Regions from separate parts of the Enterobacter oligotrophicus genome, predicted to be linked through region 1. Evidence: predicted binding sites of a transcription regulator. Region 1 holds the regulator's gene; each other region holds the start of a gene.
The links. The regulator CRP, encoded in region 1, controls carbon source genes, mostly activating them, when cyclic AMP is high. The targets are predictions, from matches to a motif close to ATGTGANNNNNNTCACAT.
Positions count from the first base shown of each region.

Region 2: the regulator CRP is predicted to act here: its motif matches at 3,603-3,620, upstream of epd (erythrose-4-phosphate dehydrogenase).
Region 3: the regulator CRP is predicted to act here: its motif matches at 2,117-2,134, upstream of EoCCA6_RS04280 (CidA/LrgA family protein).
Region 4: the regulator CRP is predicted to act here: its motif matches at 2,574-2,591, upstream of EoCCA6_RS13695 (YjcB family protein).

Region 1 covers NZ_AP019007.1:2,054,702-2,059,103, reverse strand. Annotated here, with positions in the region: gene argD (bifunctional acetylornithine/succinyldiaminopimelate transaminase) at 1-385, shown strand, start outside; gene EoCCA6_RS10005 (YccS/YhfK family putative transporter) at 382-2,469, opposite strand; gene crp (cAMP-activated global transcriptional regulator CRP) at 2,526-3,158, opposite strand; gene EoCCA6_RS09995 (OsmC family protein) at 3,470-3,874, shown strand; gene EoCCA6_RS09990 (phosphoribulokinase) at 3,961-4,402, opposite strand, start outside.
Region 2 covers NZ_AP019007.1:1,610,478-1,614,879, forward strand. Annotated here, with positions in the region: gene fbaA (class II fructose-bisphosphate aldolase) at 4-1,083, opposite strand; gene pgk (phosphoglycerate kinase) at 1,176-2,339, opposite strand; gene epd (erythrose-4-phosphate dehydrogenase) at 2,389-3,408, opposite strand; gene tkt (transketolase) at 3,750-4,402, opposite strand, start outside.
Region 3 covers NZ_AP019007.1:895,608-900,009, forward strand. Annotated here, with positions in the region: gene mdtQ (multidrug resistance outer membrane protein MdtQ) at 1-734, opposite strand, end outside; gene yohP (small membrane protein YohP) at 949-1,032, shown strand; gene dusC (tRNA dihydrouridine(16) synthase DusC) at 1,079-2,014, opposite strand; gene EoCCA6_RS04280 (CidA/LrgA family protein) at 2,183-2,581, shown strand; gene EoCCA6_RS04285 (CidB/LrgB family autolysis modulator) at 2,578-3,273, shown strand; gene cdd (cytidine deaminase) at 3,402-4,286, shown strand.
Region 4 covers NZ_AP019007.1:2,854,640-2,859,041, reverse strand. Annotated here, with positions in the region: gene EoCCA6_RS13705 (EAL domain-containing protein) at 1-479, opposite strand, end outside; gene EoCCA6_RS13700 (GGDEF domain-containing protein) at 819-2,219, opposite strand; gene EoCCA6_RS13695 (YjcB family protein) at 2,654-2,935, shown strand; gene fecI (ferric citrate uptake sigma factor FecI) at 3,046-3,567, shown strand; gene fecR (ferric citrate uptake sigma factor regulator FecR) at 3,564-4,402, shown strand, end outside.

The DNA of each region.
Region 1 (4,402 bases):
GTCCCACGGCTCCACCTACGGCGGCAACCCGCTGGCCTGCGCTATTGCCGGTGCCGCGTTTGATATTATTAACACGCCGGAGGTGCTGAACGGCGTCAACGCGAAGCGCGAACGTTTTGTGAAGCATCTTCAGCAGATTGATGACCAGTACGACGTGTTCAGCGAGATCCGCGGCATGGGACTGCTGATTGGCGCTGAACTGAAGCCGCAGTACAAAGGTCGCGCGCGCGATTTCCTGCACGCCGCCGCCCATGAAGGGGTGATGGTGCTGAATGCGGGGCCGGACGTGATGCGTTTTGCACCGTCGCTGGTGGTGGAAGAAAAAGACATTGAGGACGGATTGACCCGCTTTGCCGCAGCGGTCGCGAAGATCGTAAAAGGCTAATACTCGGTTCGTTTTAACCGGCGCGTTAACCAAATGCCGTGATGCGGACGCTGACGCCATGCCACCGACGAAATGGTGTGCATGGTGTTTAAATGCCCCAGTACGCGCTGCAAATGCTGCTCCAGGGTGCTCATCGGCCCGTGAGTTAACGTCTCCGGCGCTTCCAGAATATTCGAATCCCCTGACTCGCCCGGCGCGTCGTACTCCAGACGTTGCTGACACCGCTGCAGGGCAATTTCACACGATTGCAAATAGCGCTGCGCCAGATCCGGCGTCAGCATCGTATGCTCGCGCGCCAGCGTGGTCATGGCATTGATATGCTCGACGATAAACTGGCTGTGCGTCACCCACAGCTTCATATCAGCCAGATAGTGCGCGTTAAACCCCGGCTCCTGCATCGCCTGGTTGAGCGAGTTAAACAGGGCGTTATGTGCCTGGTTGACCTTCATGCGCTGATACGCCAGCGGGGAGGGCTGCGGGTCGTCGCTAAGGATTAAGCGGATCGCCTGCTGATCGGCCTCCAGCGCGTCGTGGGCGTTCTGCCTGAGCAACCCGCTCTGCCACTGCGGCCACAGCCAGACCATACCGCCAAAGGCGATCAGGCAGCCAATCAGCGTATCAACCAGACGGGCGATAATAAACTGCTCGCCGTTGAGCGTCAGCAGTTGCAGGGTATACACCGCCGTGACTGTAAAGCCCACCATCGCCCAGCCGTAATTTTTACGGATAATCAGATAGCTGACCATCGTTATCGCCAGCATACCCACCAGCGTATAGCCTTCAGGCACGTGGAAGTGCAGCGTCACGCCCGCAATAATCAGCCCCGCCATCGTTCCGCCTGCCCGATGCAGTATGCGTACCCGCGTGGCTCCGTAGCCGTTCTGGGTCACAAACAGTACCGTCATTAAAATCCAGTACGGCTTCGGCAGGTGCAGCGCCATGCCCATCAGGCTGGCGATGCTGAGCATCACGCTTATCCGCGCGGCGTTGCGCAGGGCAGCAGATTTCAGTGAAAGGTAGCTTTTCAGCGCGGGCAGCAGCGGCAGACGCTTCTGTTTATCGGCCATCAGGTCGCGAGGGTAAAGTGGCCGCTGGGTGCGCAACACGCGGGCGATGCGGCTGAAGTGCCAGGCGGCAAACTGCCCGACCGGGTTTTCCGGGTGCTGACGGGCGATTTTCTCCAGCGCGCCGAGCTGTTTGTCCATGGTAAATCGCGTCGGGTAGCGGTGATACAGAATATCGTCCGCCAGTACCCGCAGGCGCGCAGAAACGGTCTGCGCGTTCCAGCGGATCACCGCTTCGGCGTGGCTGCGTTCCACCAGCTTCTGCACTTCCTCCGGGTGATGCAGGCTCACGGAGATATGCTCCTGTAAATCCAGCCCCACCTGGAAGGTACGCAGCAGCCGCTTGTAATCATGGTTTTTATTGGCGGCCAGCATGTGTAATTGCTGATAGCACTGGCTTATCAGATCGACCACTTTTTGCTGACGTGCCAGCAGCGGCGGCAGTGATTTTTCCGGATCGGTGTGCTGGGTAAGCAGGGTATATTTGGCTTCGCAGTAATCTGCAAGCTGCACATAGAGCAGGCTCAGGGATTCGCGCAGCGGTTGTTCGCGCCACAGCCAGAACCAGAACCAGTTAAACAGCCCGTACCACAGCGTGCCGAGGGCGTAGATCAGCAGCGGTTCCCACACCGGCATATTGCCCGCAAGGCTCAGAGTGAAGATGGCGGCAATCAGCGAAGCGGGGAGTAACCGGGCATGCAGCGAGCTGATTTCGGCGGTCACGCCGAGCGTCATCGCCAGCACGGTCAAAATCAACGGCAGCGGAATATCGCGGGCAAGCAGGAGCTGTACGGCGAGGCTACAGCCTGCGAACAGGCAGCCACCAATAATCAGACGTTTGAAAAAACGCTTATGCGGCGTATCCAGACCGGCAATGTTGCAGCAGGCGGGAACGAGAGAAAACAGCAGACCCTGCTGGAGATGTCCGAGGATCAGACCCACAGCCACGGGAAGACACAACACCAGCGTTTGTCGCAGTGCGTAGTTAACTTCCGGGTGATAAATCAGCCTGCGCCACATGGGAATAGAGACAAAAACGGCGTGCCACCTTGCGATGGCACGCCGTTTGGCCGGAATTAACGGGTTCCGTAAACCACGATAGTTTTACCGTGGGCAGAGATCAGGTTCTGGTCTTCCAGCATTTTCAGGATACGGCCCACTGTTTCGCGGGAGCAACCGACGATCTGACCAATTTCCTGACGGGTAATTTTAATTTGCATGCCGTCAGGGTGGGTCATGGCGTCTGGCTGTTTCGCCAGGTTCAGCAGCGTCTGCGCGATACGGCCGGTAACGTCCAGGAAGGCGAGGTTACCCACTTTCTCAGACGTGACCTGCAGACGGCGAGCCATCTGGGAAGAAAGACGCATCAGGATGTCCGGGTTAACCTGGATCAACTGACGGAATTTCTTGTAGGAAATTTCAGCCACTTCACATGCTGTTTTTGCACGAACCCAGGCGCTACGTTCCTGGCCCTCTTCAAACAGGCCCAGTTCACCGATGAAATCGCCCTGGTTCAGATAAGAAAGGATCATCTCTTTCCCTTCTTCATCTTTGATCAGCACTGCCACCGAGCCTTTAACGATGTAATACAACGTTTCGGCTTTTTCACCCTGGTGAATCAGAGTGCTTTTCGATGGGTACTTATGAATGTGGCAATGAGACAAGAACCATTCGAGAGTCGGGTCTGTTTGCGGTTTGCCAAGCACCATGCGCTGTTATCCTCTGTTATAAGCTGTCACCAGAGTCATAAGATGCATCCGGACTCTGGGGTTGCAATCGAATTCTTACCCATACCCTGGGAAGTCGGCTGTCGTAACGTTTCGCAGCCAGTAAAGTTTGATGTCCTCTGCATACATGTGTAACGTCAATGTATTACTGTAGCATCCAGAGTGTTTTAGCATAGCTTTAGCCGCGTGTCTCCTGGTGTCTCGCTTCAGCATGATGCAGGTCGCCTTCCGTTGCGAGAAATGTAACGCGCGCGTAATCTGTCACCAAAAATGCAACGTTGGAGTTAATGAATATGCAAGCGCGTGTAAAGTGGGTTGAAGGGTTAACGTTCCTGGGCGAGTCCGCTTCAGGACACCAGATTTTGATGGACGGGAACTCCGGCGACAAAGCCCCAAGCCCGATGGAGATGGTGCTGATGGCGGCGGGCGGATGCAGCGCAATCGACGTGGTGTCGATTCTGCAAAAAGGCCGCCACAATGTGACCGATTGCGAAGTCAAACTCACGTCTGAACGCCGCGAAGAGGCACCGCGCCTGTTTACGCACATTAATCTGCACTTTATTGTTACCGGCAAGGAGCTGAAAGATGCGGCGGTATCACGCGCGGTGGATCTTTCTGCGGAGAAATACTGCTCTGTGGCGTTAATGCTGGAGAAAGCGGTAAAAATCACCCATTCGTATGAAGTGATCGAGGCTTAAAACAAAGCCCGGTGGCGCTGCGCTTACCGGGCCTACAACTGCACGAACGTAGGCCGGATAAGCGAAACGCCATCCGGTAACAGGCGTCACGCGATCTGCTTTCCTTCCATCAACCGCTGCACCAGCGGTGTCATAATTAACTCCATCGCCAGCCCCATTTTCCCGCCCGGCACCACCAATGTATTCATGTGAGAAATAAACGAGCCCTGCAGCATCGCCAGCAGCCAGGGGTAATCGATATCTTCGAGATTGCGGAAATGGATCACCACAAAGCTCTCATCCAGCGACGGGATACTTTTGGCGGCGAACGGGTTAGAGGTGTCCACCGTCGGCACGCGCTGGAAGTTAATGTGGGTACGGGAGAACTGCGGCGTGAGGTAGTTGATGTAATCTTCCATGGAGCGTACCACCGAATCCATCACCGCTTCACGCGAATGGCCGCGCTCGCTCATGTCACGCGTCAGCTTCTGTATCCACTCGAGGTTAACGATCGGCACTACGCCGACCAGCAGATCCACATGGCGCGCC
Region 2 (4,402 bases), 440 kb from region 1:
AAATTACAGAACGTCGATTGCGTTCAGTTCTTTGAAAGCCTGCTCCAGACGGGTCACCATGGATGTCTGCGCTGCGCGCAGCCATACGCGTGGATCGTAGTATTTCTTGTTCGGCTGGTCTTCGCCTTTCGGGTTGCCCAGCTGGCCCTGCAGGTACGCTTCGTTAGCTTTGTAGTACTGCAGGATACCGTCCCAGGTCGCCCATTGGGTGTCGGTATCGATGTTCATTTTTACTACGCCGTAGCTTACGGAGTCTTTGATTTCCTGAGCAGAAGAACCGGAACCGCCGTGGAAGACGAAGTTCAGGCTGTTGTGCGGCAGGTTGTGTTTCTTGGAAACATATTCCTGAGAATCACGCAGGATAGTCGGGGTCAGAACCACGTTACCTGGTTTGTAAACGCCGTGTACGTTACCGAAGGACGCGGCAATGGTGAAGCGTGGGCTGATTTTGCTCAGCTCGGTGTACGCGTAATCAACGTCTTCTGGCTGGGTGTACAGAGCAGAAGCGTCCATGTGGCTGTTGTCCACGCCGTCTTCTTCGCCGCCGGTGCAACCCAGTTCGATTTCCAGGGTCATGTCCATTTTGGCCATGCGCGCCAGGTACTTAGAGCAGATTTCGATGTTTTCGTGCAGTGACTCTTCAGACAGGTCGATCATGTGAGAAGAGAACAGTGGCTTGCCGGTTGCTGCGAAGTGTTTTTCACCCGCGTCCAGCAGACCGTCGATCCACGGCAGCAGTTTCTTCGCGCAGTGGTCAGTGTGCAGGATAACTGGAACACCGTAGTGCTCAGCCATCTGGTGTACATGGTGCGCACCAGAGATCGCGCCCAGGATTGCAGCACCCTGAGGAACGTCAGTTTTCACGCCTTTACCCGCGATGAACGCAGCGCCGCCGTTAGAGAACTGAACGATAACTGGAGCTTTAACTTTGGCTGCAGTTTCCAGTACGGCGTTGATGGAGTCAGTACCCACGCAGTTAACTGCAGGCAGAGCAAAGTTGTTTTCTTTAGCTACCTGGAACACTTTCTGTACGTCATCACCAGTGATAACGCCAGGTTTTACGAAATCAAAAATTTTAGACATGTTGCTTAGTCCTGTATCTTCGGCCGTTAGAAAAGGTGCGTGCTCTTATAAGCGCGCTGAAAATGGGGCAGGTTTCCCTGCCCTTGAATGGCTTACTTCTTAGCGCGCTCTTCGAGCATTGCTACTGCTGGCAGGACTTTACCTTCCACGAATTCGAGGAATGCGCCGCCACCAGTGGAGATGTAGGAGATCTTGTCAGCGATACCGAACAGATCGATAGCTGCCAGGGTGTCACCGCCGCCTGCGATAGAGAATGCTTCGCTGTCTGCGATAGCGTTAGCAACAATTTCAGTCCCTTTGCGGAAGTTCGGGAATTCGAACACGCCAACAGGACCGTTCCACAGGATAGTTTTTGCGTTTTTCAGGATCTCAGCCAGTTTCTCTGCAGAAGCGTCGCCCAGGTCCAGGATCTGCTCTTCATCTTTGATGTCGTTAACAGATTTCAGCGTTGCGGTCGCCGTTTCGGAGAACTCGGTCGCTACGCGAACGTCAGTTGGAACCGGGATATCGCAGGTGCTCAGCAGGCGTTTCGCTTCGTCAACCAGGTCTGCTTCGTACAGAGATTTACCCACGTTGTGGCCTTGTGCAGCAACGAAGGTGTTCGCGATACCACCGCCAACGATCAGCTGGTCAGCGATTTTAGACAGAGAATCCAGAACGGTCAGTTTGGTGGACACTTTAGAACCACCAACGATAGCCACCATTGGACGAGCCGGTTCTTTCAGCGCTTTACCCAGTGCTTCCAGTTCGTCTGCCAGCAGAGGACCGGCACACGCAACGTCTGCAAATTTACCGATACCGTGGGTAGAGGCCTGTGCACGGTGAGCCGTACCGAATGCATCCATCACGAACACGTCGCACAGTGCAGCGTATTTTTTAGACAGCGCTTCGTCGTCTTTCTTTTCGCCTTTGTTGAAGCGAACGTTTTCAAGCACAACCAGCTCACCGGCAGCGACTTCAACGCCATCCAGGTAATCTTTCACCAGGCGAACCGGGTTGGACAGTTTGTCTTTCAGGTAATTAACCACTGGCAGCAGAGAGAACTCTTCGTTGTACTCGCCTTCAGTTGGACGGCCCAGGTGGGAGGTTACCATCACTTTAGCGCCCTGCTTCAGAGCCAGTTCGATGGTTGGCAGAGATGCACGGATACGCGCGTCGCTGGTCACTTTGCCATCTTTAACCGGTACGTTCAGATCAGCACGGATGAAAACGCGTTTACCAGCCAGATCCAGATCGGTCATCTTAATTACAGACATGGTGAATCCTCTCGTTGATTCTTAAAGTTTTGCAGACGCACAATGCGTCTTACCTGAAACCTTTCGCGGCCATTGCTAACGTGGTGTCGAGCATTCGGTTAGCAAAGCCCCATTCGTTATCACACCAGACCAGCGTCTTGATCAGGTGTGCGCCACTGACGCGCGTTTGTGTGCCATCCACGATGGCGCTGTGCGGGTCGTGGTTAAAATCTACTGAGACCAACGGTAATTCCGTATAGTCAACTATACCATGAAATGCACCCTGTGCCGCTTTTTGCAGCAACAGGTTGACTTCACAGGCTTTTACCGGTTTCTTCACCGTGACGCTGAGGTCGATTGCGGTGACGTTAATCGTCGGCACGCGCACGGCAATCGCTTCAAAACGGTCATTAAACTGCGGGAAAATACGGGTGATCCCCGCCGCCAGTTTCGTATCCACCGGAATGATCGACTGGCTCGCCGCGCGAGTGCGTCGTAGATCCGGGTGGTAAGCGTCAATTACCTGCTGATCGTGCATGGCGGAGTGAATCGTAGTCACGGTGCCGGATTCAATGCCATACGCATCGTCTAACAGTTTGATGACCGGAATTATGCAGTTGGTGGTGCAGGAGGCGTTGGAGACAATGCGGTGTTCAGCTTGCAGCTCATGCTGGTTGACGCCAAAGACAACGGTGGCGTCGAGGTCGTGACTGCCGGGGTGGGAAAACAGGACTTTTTTCGCGCCAGCTGCCAGATGCGCTTCACCGTGTTCGCGGTTGCCGTATACGCCGGTACAGTCAAGCACCACATCCACACCCAGTTCACGCCACGGTAGCGCGTCAAGGCTGCGTTCATGCAGCACGCGGATGGCATCGTCACCGACGAAAAGCTGTTCCCTTTCCTGGCGAACGTCCCAGGCAAAGCGGCCGTGGCTGGTGTCATATTTCAACAAATGCGCCATGCCCGCAGCATCCGCCAGTTCATTGATTGCCACCACGGTGATTTCCGCACGACGCCCGGATTCATATAAAGCACGAACCACGTTGCGCCCGATGCGACCGAAGCCATTAATCGCTACGCGTACGGTCATAGATCTCCTGCAAAGCTATCCCTGAGTTTGAGGTGGCTGAAAGAGTAATCCAGCGACGCCCGAAGGGGAATCCTTGCTGTCACAAACTGCGATTGATTGGTCAATTGTCGAACATTTAATCGACTGAAACGCTTCAGCAAGAATAAGCGAATTGTGGAATAAAAGGAATGTCTGTCCAGATGAATAAGCGAGCTATATGACTTGCGTCACATTTTCGGTGGAATAATTTACGACGAGGTAAAAGCAAAACGGTAACCGAGAGGTTACCGTTTTTAGTGTTTGCACCCTCTCCCCGTGGGAGAGGGACGGGGTGAGGGCATCAGCCCGCACCGTACAAACAATTACAGCAGTTCTTTCGCCTTAGCGACAACGTTCTCAACGGTGAAGCCGAACTCTTCGAACAGCAGCTCTGCCGGAGCAGATTCACCGAAGGTGGTCATGCCGACGATTGCGCCGTTCAGGCCCACATATTTGAACCAGTAGTCTGCGATACCCGCTTCCACTGCCACACGTGCGGAAACCGCTTTAGGCAGTACGGATTCACGGTAAGCTGCATCCTGCTTGTCGAACGCATCGGTAGACGGCATGGAAACCACGCGCGCTTTCACGCCTTCGGCAGTCAGTTTTTCCCAGGCAGCTACAGCCAGCTCAACTTCAGAACCGGTCGCGATGAAGATCAGCTCAGGCTGGCCTGCGCAATCTTTCAGCACGTAACCACCGCGGGCGATGTTTGCCAGTTGCTCTGGAGTACGCTCCTGCTGCGCCAGGTTCTGACGGGAGAGGATCAGCGCGGTCGGGCCGTCCTGACGCTCAACGCCGTATTTCCACGCCACCGCGGATTCAACCTGGTCACATGGACGCCATGTGCTCATGTTCGGGGTCACGCGCAGGGAAGCCACCTGCTCTACCGGCTGGTGAGTCGGGCCATCTTCGCCCAGCCCGATGGAGTCGTGGGTGTAGACCATCACCTGACGCTGTTTCATCAGCGCAGCCA
Region 3 (4,402 bases), 1.2 Mb from region 1:
ACTTCTGCCAGCTGTTCATCCGTCTTGCTGGCATTGATATCGGTTTCGACACCTTCAACGGAGGAGGTAATACCGTGCTGATACAGTTCCCGGTCGGCGTGGATGATATTTTCCTGCTCCCGTTTGATCTCTGCCAGAACATCACCCACAGCGGCCTGGGTTTGCCAGTCCCAGTAAAGCCGGGCCACGCTGCTGGCAAGCAGTTGACGGGTCTGTTCCAGCTCCGCTTTTTGTGCATTCACCTTGCCGATTCTTGCTTCTACCTGGTCCCGGTTTTTCCCCCACAGATCCAGATCCCAGCCTGCCGTCAGTCCAAATGTGCCGTTGGTGTACCACGGTCCGGTGGTTCCCGCCGCAGGATCGGTGATAGCAAACGGCCCCATCAGCCCTTCTGCCGACATCTTCTGGCGCTCCGCGTCAGCAGAAAAGTCGATCTGCGGGCCGTCAGCAGCCATCGCAGCTTTTGCCTGTGCTTCTGCCAGGGTAATGCGTTGCCGCGCAATTTGCATATCCGGCGCATCATTCAGGGCTTTTGCAACCAGCGAATCAAGCTGGGGATCGTTATACGCTTTCCACCACTCATTTTTCGGCCAGTCAGTGTGGCTCAATTGTGTATTAACAGACGTTGCGACGGCTTGCGTTTGTACGGGTGAGACAGTGGCATGTTCAGGCGCGCACGCCGACAAAATGAAAACAACGGGAGCACTCAGAGATAAAATAAGAGAACGTTTCATTACGGCATTACCAAAAAAATAAAGGCGCACGTTACGCCCGATATCGTTATTTTTTTTAGTAACGCGTGGCAATCAGCAATTTGTCATACATTTACACAATCAGAAAAATATTCTCTTTAAGAATCAGTTAATTAAATTCATTTATTGTAATTATGAATTGTTAACGTGAAGGGCTGCTACACTTAATATCGATAACCAGACGCAGGAGAGCCGAATGAAAATATTATTGTGGGTAATTTTAATTATTTTTCTGATAGGGCTGTTAGTGGTGACGGGTGTATTCAAGATGATTTTCTGATTTATTTGCCCGGCACTTTACCGGGCAAATTCAAAGAAATGCCCCTTCAGCGTTTTGCCTGGATAACGCGCGCAATATCAGCAGACGTCTGCAGCGTGCGGATCTCCTGAAATAAGCCCAGCGCCTCGCTGTACTCTTTACGCAAATAACTTAGCCACTGTTTAATACGCGCAACGTGATACAAACCCGTATCGCCCTGCTTTTCCAGACGACTGTATTTTTGCAGCAGTGTCACCACCTCATGCCACGGCATACGCGGCGCGTTATATTTCACCACCCGGCTAAGGTTCGGCACGTTCAGCGCACCGCGACCTATCATCACCGCATCGCAGCCCGTCTCTTTCAGGCACGCTTGCGCGCTTTCGTAATCCCAGATTTCGCCATTGGCAATAACCGGAATGGTGAGCCTTTTGCGGATCTCACCGATCGCCTGCCAGTTAATGCGATCGGCTTTGTAGCCATCTTCTTTGGTGCGGCCATGTACTACCAGCTCTGTTGCCCCGGCCTGCTGCACCGCATCGGCAATTTCAAACTGGCGCGCGTCGCTGTCCCAGCCCAGGCGCACTTTGACCGTCACCGGCAGATGCGACGGCACGGCTTCACGCATCGCCTTCGCGCCACGGTATATGAGTTCAGGATCTTTCAGCAGCGTTGCCCCGCCGCCGCTGCCGTTGACCAGCTTCGACGGACAACCGCAGTTGAGATCGACACCGTAAGAACCCAGCTCGACCGCGCGAGCGGCGTTTTCCGCCAGCCACTCCGGATACTGACCTAATAACTGGATGCGCACCAGCGTACCGGAGGTGGTTCGGCTCTGACGGTGCAGCTCCGGGCAGAGTCGGTAGAAAGACTTTACCGGCAACAACATATCGACCACGCGCAAAAACTCCGTCACGCAGAGATCGTAATCGTTCACCTCGGTCAGCAGCTCGCGCACGAGAGAATCGAGCACGCCTTCCATTGGGGCCAGCAAAACACGCATAAGATTACCTGTGAAAAAAGACGCGCTATAGTAGCTGCTCTCCAGGCATGAGGAAATACCCGACGTTCCATTTGGGAATGTCTGGTATGCTCAAAATTCATGATGTGATCCGTGGCACATTTCCGGGTTTAATTGTATGATGAATGCGTTTCATCAAGGACTTTAATCATGAGCAAATCACTGAATACTCTCTGGCAATATCTGCGCGCATTCGTCCTGATTTATGCCTGTCTTTACGCCGGGATCTTCATTGCTACCCTGCTGCCCATCACCATTCCAGGCAGCATTATCGGGATGTTGATCCTGTTTGTGCTCCTGGCGCTGCAAATTCTGCCCGCAAAATGGGTTAACCCTGGCTGCTTCGTTCTCATCCGCTATATGGCGCTGCTGTTCGTGCCCATCGGCGTGGGCGTGATGCAATATTTCGATTTGCTCAAAGCGCAGTTCGGCCCGATTGTCGTCTCCTGCGCGGTCAGTACGCTGGTGGTTTTCCTGGTGGTAAGCTGGAGTTCGCATCTGGTACATGGCGAACGTAAAGTGGTCGGGCAGAAAGGAACAAAACAATGATGGCCAATATCTGGTGGTCGCTGCCGTTAACGCTGGTGGTGTTCTTCGCCGCTCGTAAACTTGCGGTACGCTTCAAAATGCCGTTGCTGAACCCGCTGCTGGTCGCGATGGTGGTGATCATTCCTTTCCTGCTGCTCACCGGCATTCCCTATGAGCGTTACTTTGCCGGGAGCAAAATTCTCAACGACCTTTTGCAACCTGCCGTTGTGGCGCTGGCGTTTCCTCTTTATGAGCAACTGCACCAGATCCGCGCCCGCTGGAAGTCCATCATTACTATCTGTTTCGTCGGCAGCCTGGTGGCGATGATCACCGGAACATCGGTGGCTCTGCTGATGGGAGCGTCGCCACAGATTGCCGCCTCCATCCTGCCAAAATCAGTCACCACGCCTATCGCAATGGCCGTGGGTGGCAGTATCGGCGGTATTCCGGCGATAAGCGCTATGTGCGTGATTTTCGTCGGGATTCTGGGTGCGGTATTTGGTCATACCCTGCTGAATGCGATGCGTATCCACACGAAAGCCGCGCGCGGCCTGGCAATGGGCACGGCGTCGCATGCTCTGGGCACCGCGCGTTGCGCTGAAACAGATTATCAGGAAGGGGCATTTAGCTCGCTGGCGCTGGTGATTTGCGGGATTATTACCTCTCTGATTGCTCCGTTCGTGTTCCCGGTTATTCTGGCGGTGGTGGGATAAAATTTGCGATGCGTCGCGCAAATTTCATTTTGATTTCATAAGTTGCATAAACAATGAGAAGTGGATCACATATAAAGCCGTAACGGCTCCGTACACTACCGATCCATTAACCTTTAAGAGGCAACGCCATGCATCCACGTTTTCAATCTGCTTTCGCCCAGCTTGCAGAGAATTTGCAATCAGCCCTGGCTCCGGTTCTGGCGGATACGCATTTCCCCGCCCTGCTGACGGCCGGGCAGGTCGCGACGCTTAAACAAGCAACGGGACTGGACGAAGACGCGCTGGCTTTCGCACTGCTGCCGCTGGCTGCCGCCTGCGCGCGCGCCGATCTCTCCCACTTTAATGTCGGCGCAATTGCACGCGGCGTGAGCGGGACATGGTACTTCGGCGGAAACATGGAGTTCCTGGGTGCGACCATGCAGCAAACCGTCCATGCGGAACAAAGCGCCATCAGCCACGCCTGGCTGCGCGGTGAAAAAGCGCTGAGCGCCATTACCGTAAACTACACGCCCTGCGGTCACTGCCGTCAGTTTATGAATGAGCTGAACAGCGGTTTGCAGCTGCGCATCAACCTGCCAGGCCGCGAGCCGCATACGCTGGGCGATTATCTGCCGGACGCCTTCGGGCCGAAAGATCTGGAGATTAAAACGCTGCTGATGGACGACCAGAACCACGGCTTCGCCCTGTCCGGTGATGAGCTGAGCCAGGCGGCCATTACTGCCGCAAATAAAAGTCATACCCCGTACAGCAAATCGCCAAGCGGCGTGGCGCTGCAGTGTCGTGACGGCCGTATCTTCACCGGCAGCTATGCAGAAAACGCTGCGTTTAACCCGACGCTGCCTCCGCTGCAGGGTGCCCTGAACCTGCTGAGTCTGAACGGCTATGACTACCCGGATATCCAGCGTGCCATTCTGGCAGAAAAAGCCAATGCGCCGCTGATTCAATGGGACGCCACCGCCGCCACGCTGAAAGCACTGGGCTGCTCGACCATCGACCGCGTACTGCTTGCGTAAATTTCCGGCGGGCAGAAATGCCCGCCGACTGATGAAAAACCCTTCAGTTGATTCGCTGTTTCTTGCGCTAACCAGGCGGGTAAAGTAGCCTGAGTTAAATTTCACCTCAGGTATGA
Region 4 (4,402 bases), 800 kb from region 1:
AGCGGGTTGACCACCACCACATAATTCCCGCGCTGCATATACGTCATTTTATAGCCGGTAAAAAATGGCGTATCACGATAATAATAGATAGCGACATCGGGTTTACGTTTGTAATTGGCCGCAGGTATTGGATAAGGTTGGTCCGGGGTAAAAACGGTCGAACAAAGAAAATTCTGACCTTCGGCATAAATTAAATCAGCGACAAACAGGCGACCGCGAACAACGTTCAACATATATTGACGATGTTCCGCCGAGCAGCGTTTTCCCTGATATTTTTCGGCGTCGTCTCGTGCTAAATCAACCTGTTGAATCACCAGCTCTGTTTTGTCTAACGCCAGTTCAGCAAATGTACGTAGCTGGGTACTTGTTTCCGACACGGCTCTTAACTGGGCAAACCATAGCGCAAGCATCACCGGTAGCATAACTACCATGATGATCCCTGCTGCCCTGAGTATCTTGCGCCGCGCGCTACGATTCATTTCCCGCCCTATATCCCTGCATTTTGTACGCCTGTAATTATGAAGGCCGGATGCTATGATAAACAGGTGATTACGTTGCATGAATCATGCGAAGTTAGCAACTGACTTTTGGTATTAAAAATCTGAAATTTCGTTATGACGATAATATTTTCCCGTAAGCTAAACTTAAAGTATTCGTTCCGTTTCTATTAAGGGAAATAATTGTCCATTGCGAGCGGGAGGTTTTAAGATAACACAACAGAGGATCGTTGATTAAGGCAAACTTCTGACAGCATGAAAAAACTACAATGCGAACATGACGCATGCTGCTAATTGTTCGCGGCGGGTTTCCATTTTGATTTATAAATAATCAGACGCAACCACCGTTTTGCCTCTTCCTGCACGTTTGGCATCATATAATGCTTTATCGGCACGCGTAAGAACGCCAGAGGTATCACGCTGGCCCTGACACACTTCGACAACCCCGGCGCTAAAAGAGAGCGCCAGTCTTTTATCACCAACCAGCAAGGGTTTCGTGATTAACGCGGCCCGCAATCGGGTCGATAACAGCGTGGCCGCAGTGCCATCCGCGCGCGCAAGCAGAAGTAAAAACTCTTCCCCTCCCACGCGCCCCAGTGCGGAGCCCGTCGGGCTTAACTCCCGGAGCCTGTCGCAAAAGTGTATTAATGCAGCATCCCCGACCAGGTGCCCCCATTCATCATTGATCTGTTTAAAGTAGTCCAGGTCAAACATCAGTACGCAAAAATGGCTGCTGGCATCCTGCCTTGAGCTTGCCGCCAGCGCCAGCTTGAGCCGCTGCAAAATGGCAGAACGGTTGAAACAGCCGGTGAGATCGTCAGTGGTGGCTTTCACCGCCAGTTGCTGCTCCGCTTTTTTTCGCTCGGTGATATCCAGGCCAATGTTGAGAATAGAGTTATCCGGCAACAGGATGTTAGACCAGAGGATGGTCAGCGGCGTCCCGTCTTTGCGCACAGGATGCCATTCATACATATCCTTGAGCGGGGAAATATGCACCGACTCCCGTACCCGACGTCGCTCCTCGGGATCAGGGTAGAACAAAGCCAGCGGATCAGCATGCGCGCTGATCTCTGCCATGCTCCAGCCAAACACTTTTTCGCATTCCGCATTCCACAACACGCAGCGGTTATGTCTGTCGAAAGAGTTCATTAATACCGGGGCCCGCTCAAATAACGTCTTATATTGCGTGACGACCCGCTGCATCTCCTGAGCCGTTTTTTCTCGGGCGATAATTTCGTCAAAATAGTCTTTTAATTTCTCAACTAACACCACGACAATATTTTTCAGGATCGGCAGAGAAGAGAGCTTTTCATCAAAAGCCAGGAAGAAATAGCCGCTGCAGTGCCCGTCCTGGGTTGAAAGTTTACACAACACACCGCTTTGCAATTGCGAGTAACCGGGGTGCTGAGGCGGGAACAGCGCCTGGCCGATGTTCTCTTTCCAGTAGACCACTCGCCACGATCGGTGGTGCCGTTGCAGCAGAGTACCGGCAAGAAAATCAGCCACTGCGAACGAGTGGCATGTCACCTCACCCGCACATTCCACGCGCTGTATACTGTCATTATCCACACTGACCCAGGCGAGGGTTGACCCCAGCGCCCCGTTGATGGTTTCAAGCATTTCCGCCAGTGAACACAGATTGTTGAGCTGAGGCATCAGCTTCGCCAGCGCGTGTAGCGCCTGCATGCTGTCGTTAACAATCTCGCGTTTTTTTTCTTTCATCATTTTTTTCGCAGGTCATTAATCGATATAGCAACCGCAACAAATCAGATTAAAGAAAGAATATATCAGGGCCATCAGAGAGTATGCTGAGTGTAATAAAAACAATACACAAAAGTAAAAAAGCCAAATAATTCAAAAACCTGAATTATTTTCTGCGGGTACATTTATTTGTCCACTCAAGCATAATCCATAGGTTTAATACTGTAAATGTGATACACCTTTTTCATATTACTGCGGTTTTGCTATCTTGATGAATTCATTATGAAGAGGCGGACGCCGTCTGCGACGATATATTTTCCACAGCATTAAATTCCCTCTTTTACCTCACACGGACACTGGCGAATAAAACAGCAAATGTGATATAGTTCACACATATTGTGTAACGAGAAACATTGTTTCATTCCAGTTCGTCTGTTTTGTCGAGGATGGGTTTTATGGCGACCATTACTACCAGCATGGTTCTCCTGCGCTGGCCATTGTTGAGCGCGGTTTTGATGTTTTTAGCCAGCACACTGAACATTCAGTTTCGCAAATCTGACTACGCCGGACTGGCGGTGATCAGCACCCTGCTGGGGCTGGGCGCTGCATGCTGGTTCGCCACGGGCCTGCTCGGCATCACCCTGCTGGACATTGCTGCCATCTGGGACAACGTCAAAGCAGTGATGATTGAAGCCATGAGCCACACGCCACCCGACTGGCCGATGGTCATTACCTGATCACTCGATGTTGAAAGCCTCCTTTGCGAGGCTTTTTTATTTCCAATTGTAATGATAACCATTCTCATATTAATATAGCCGCGTGATGATTAACTTTTGATGCATTCCGCATGTCTGACCGCGCCGCTACTACCGCTTCTTTAACGCTTGAATCGCTTTACGGCGCGCATCACGGCTGGCTGAAAAGCTGGCTCACCCGCAAGCTGCAATCCGCCTTTGATGCCGACGATATCGCACAGGACACCTTCCTGCGGGTAATGGGTAGCGACGCGCTGGCGACCATCCGCGATCCGCGCTCTTTTCTCTGCACTATCGCTAAACGGGTGATGGTCGATCTCTTCCGCCGTAACGCGCTGGAAAAAGCCTGGCTTGAGATGCTTGCACAACTGCCCGACGCCCTTGCACCTTCGCCCGAAGAGCGCGAAAGCCAGCTGGAAACCCTGCAACTTATCGACACCATGCTGGACGGGCTAAACGGCAAAACGCGCGAGGCGTTTCTGCTTTCGCAACTGGAAGGGCTGACTTACAGCGAGATCGCACTGAAACTCGGTGTTTCCGTCAGCTCCGTGAAAAAATACGTGGCGAAAGCCGTCGAGCACTGCCTGCTGTTTCGTCTGGAGCATGGGTTATGAATCCTTCGTTAACCGATTCCCGCCGTCAGGCGCTGCGTTCCGCTTCCCACTGGTATGCCGTGCTAAGCGGCGAGCGCGTCAGCCCACAACAGGAAGCGCGCTGGCAACAGTGGTATGAACAGGATCAGGATAACCAGTGGGCCTGGCAGCAGGTTGAAAACCTGCGCAACCAGCTTGGCGGTGTGCCTGGCGACGTTGCCAGCCGGGCGCTGCACGATACCCGCCTCACCCGCCGTCACGTGATGAAAGGATTACTGCTGTTGCTCGGCGCTGGCGGAGGCTGGCAACTCTGGCAGTCGGAAACCGGCGAAGGTCTGCGGGCAGATTACCGCACCGCCAAAGGCGCAGTCAGCCGTCAGCAACTGGAAGATGGCTCCCTGCTCACGCTGAATACCCAAAGCGCGGCGGATGTGCGTTTTGATGCGCATCAGCGCACCGTCCGGCTCTGGTACGGTGAAATCGCCATTACTACCGTGAAAGATGCGCAGCAACGCCCCTTCCGCGTCCTGACCCGTCAGGGCCAACTCACCGCTTTAGGGACAGAATTTACCGTCCGCCAGCAGGATAATTTCACGCAGCTTGACGTGCAGCAGCACGCCGTGGAAGTGCTTCTCGCCAGTGCCCCCGCGCAAAAACGCATCGTGAACGCTGGTGAAAGCCTGCAGTTCAGCGCCTCTGAGTTTGGCGCAGTGAAACCGCTGGATGACGAGAGTACAAGCTGGACGAAGGGCATCCTGAGCTTCAGCGATAAACCGCTGGGTGAGGTGATAGCCACGCTAAGCCGTTACCGCAACGGCGTGCTGCGCTGCGATCCCGCCGTTGCCGGGCTGCGCCT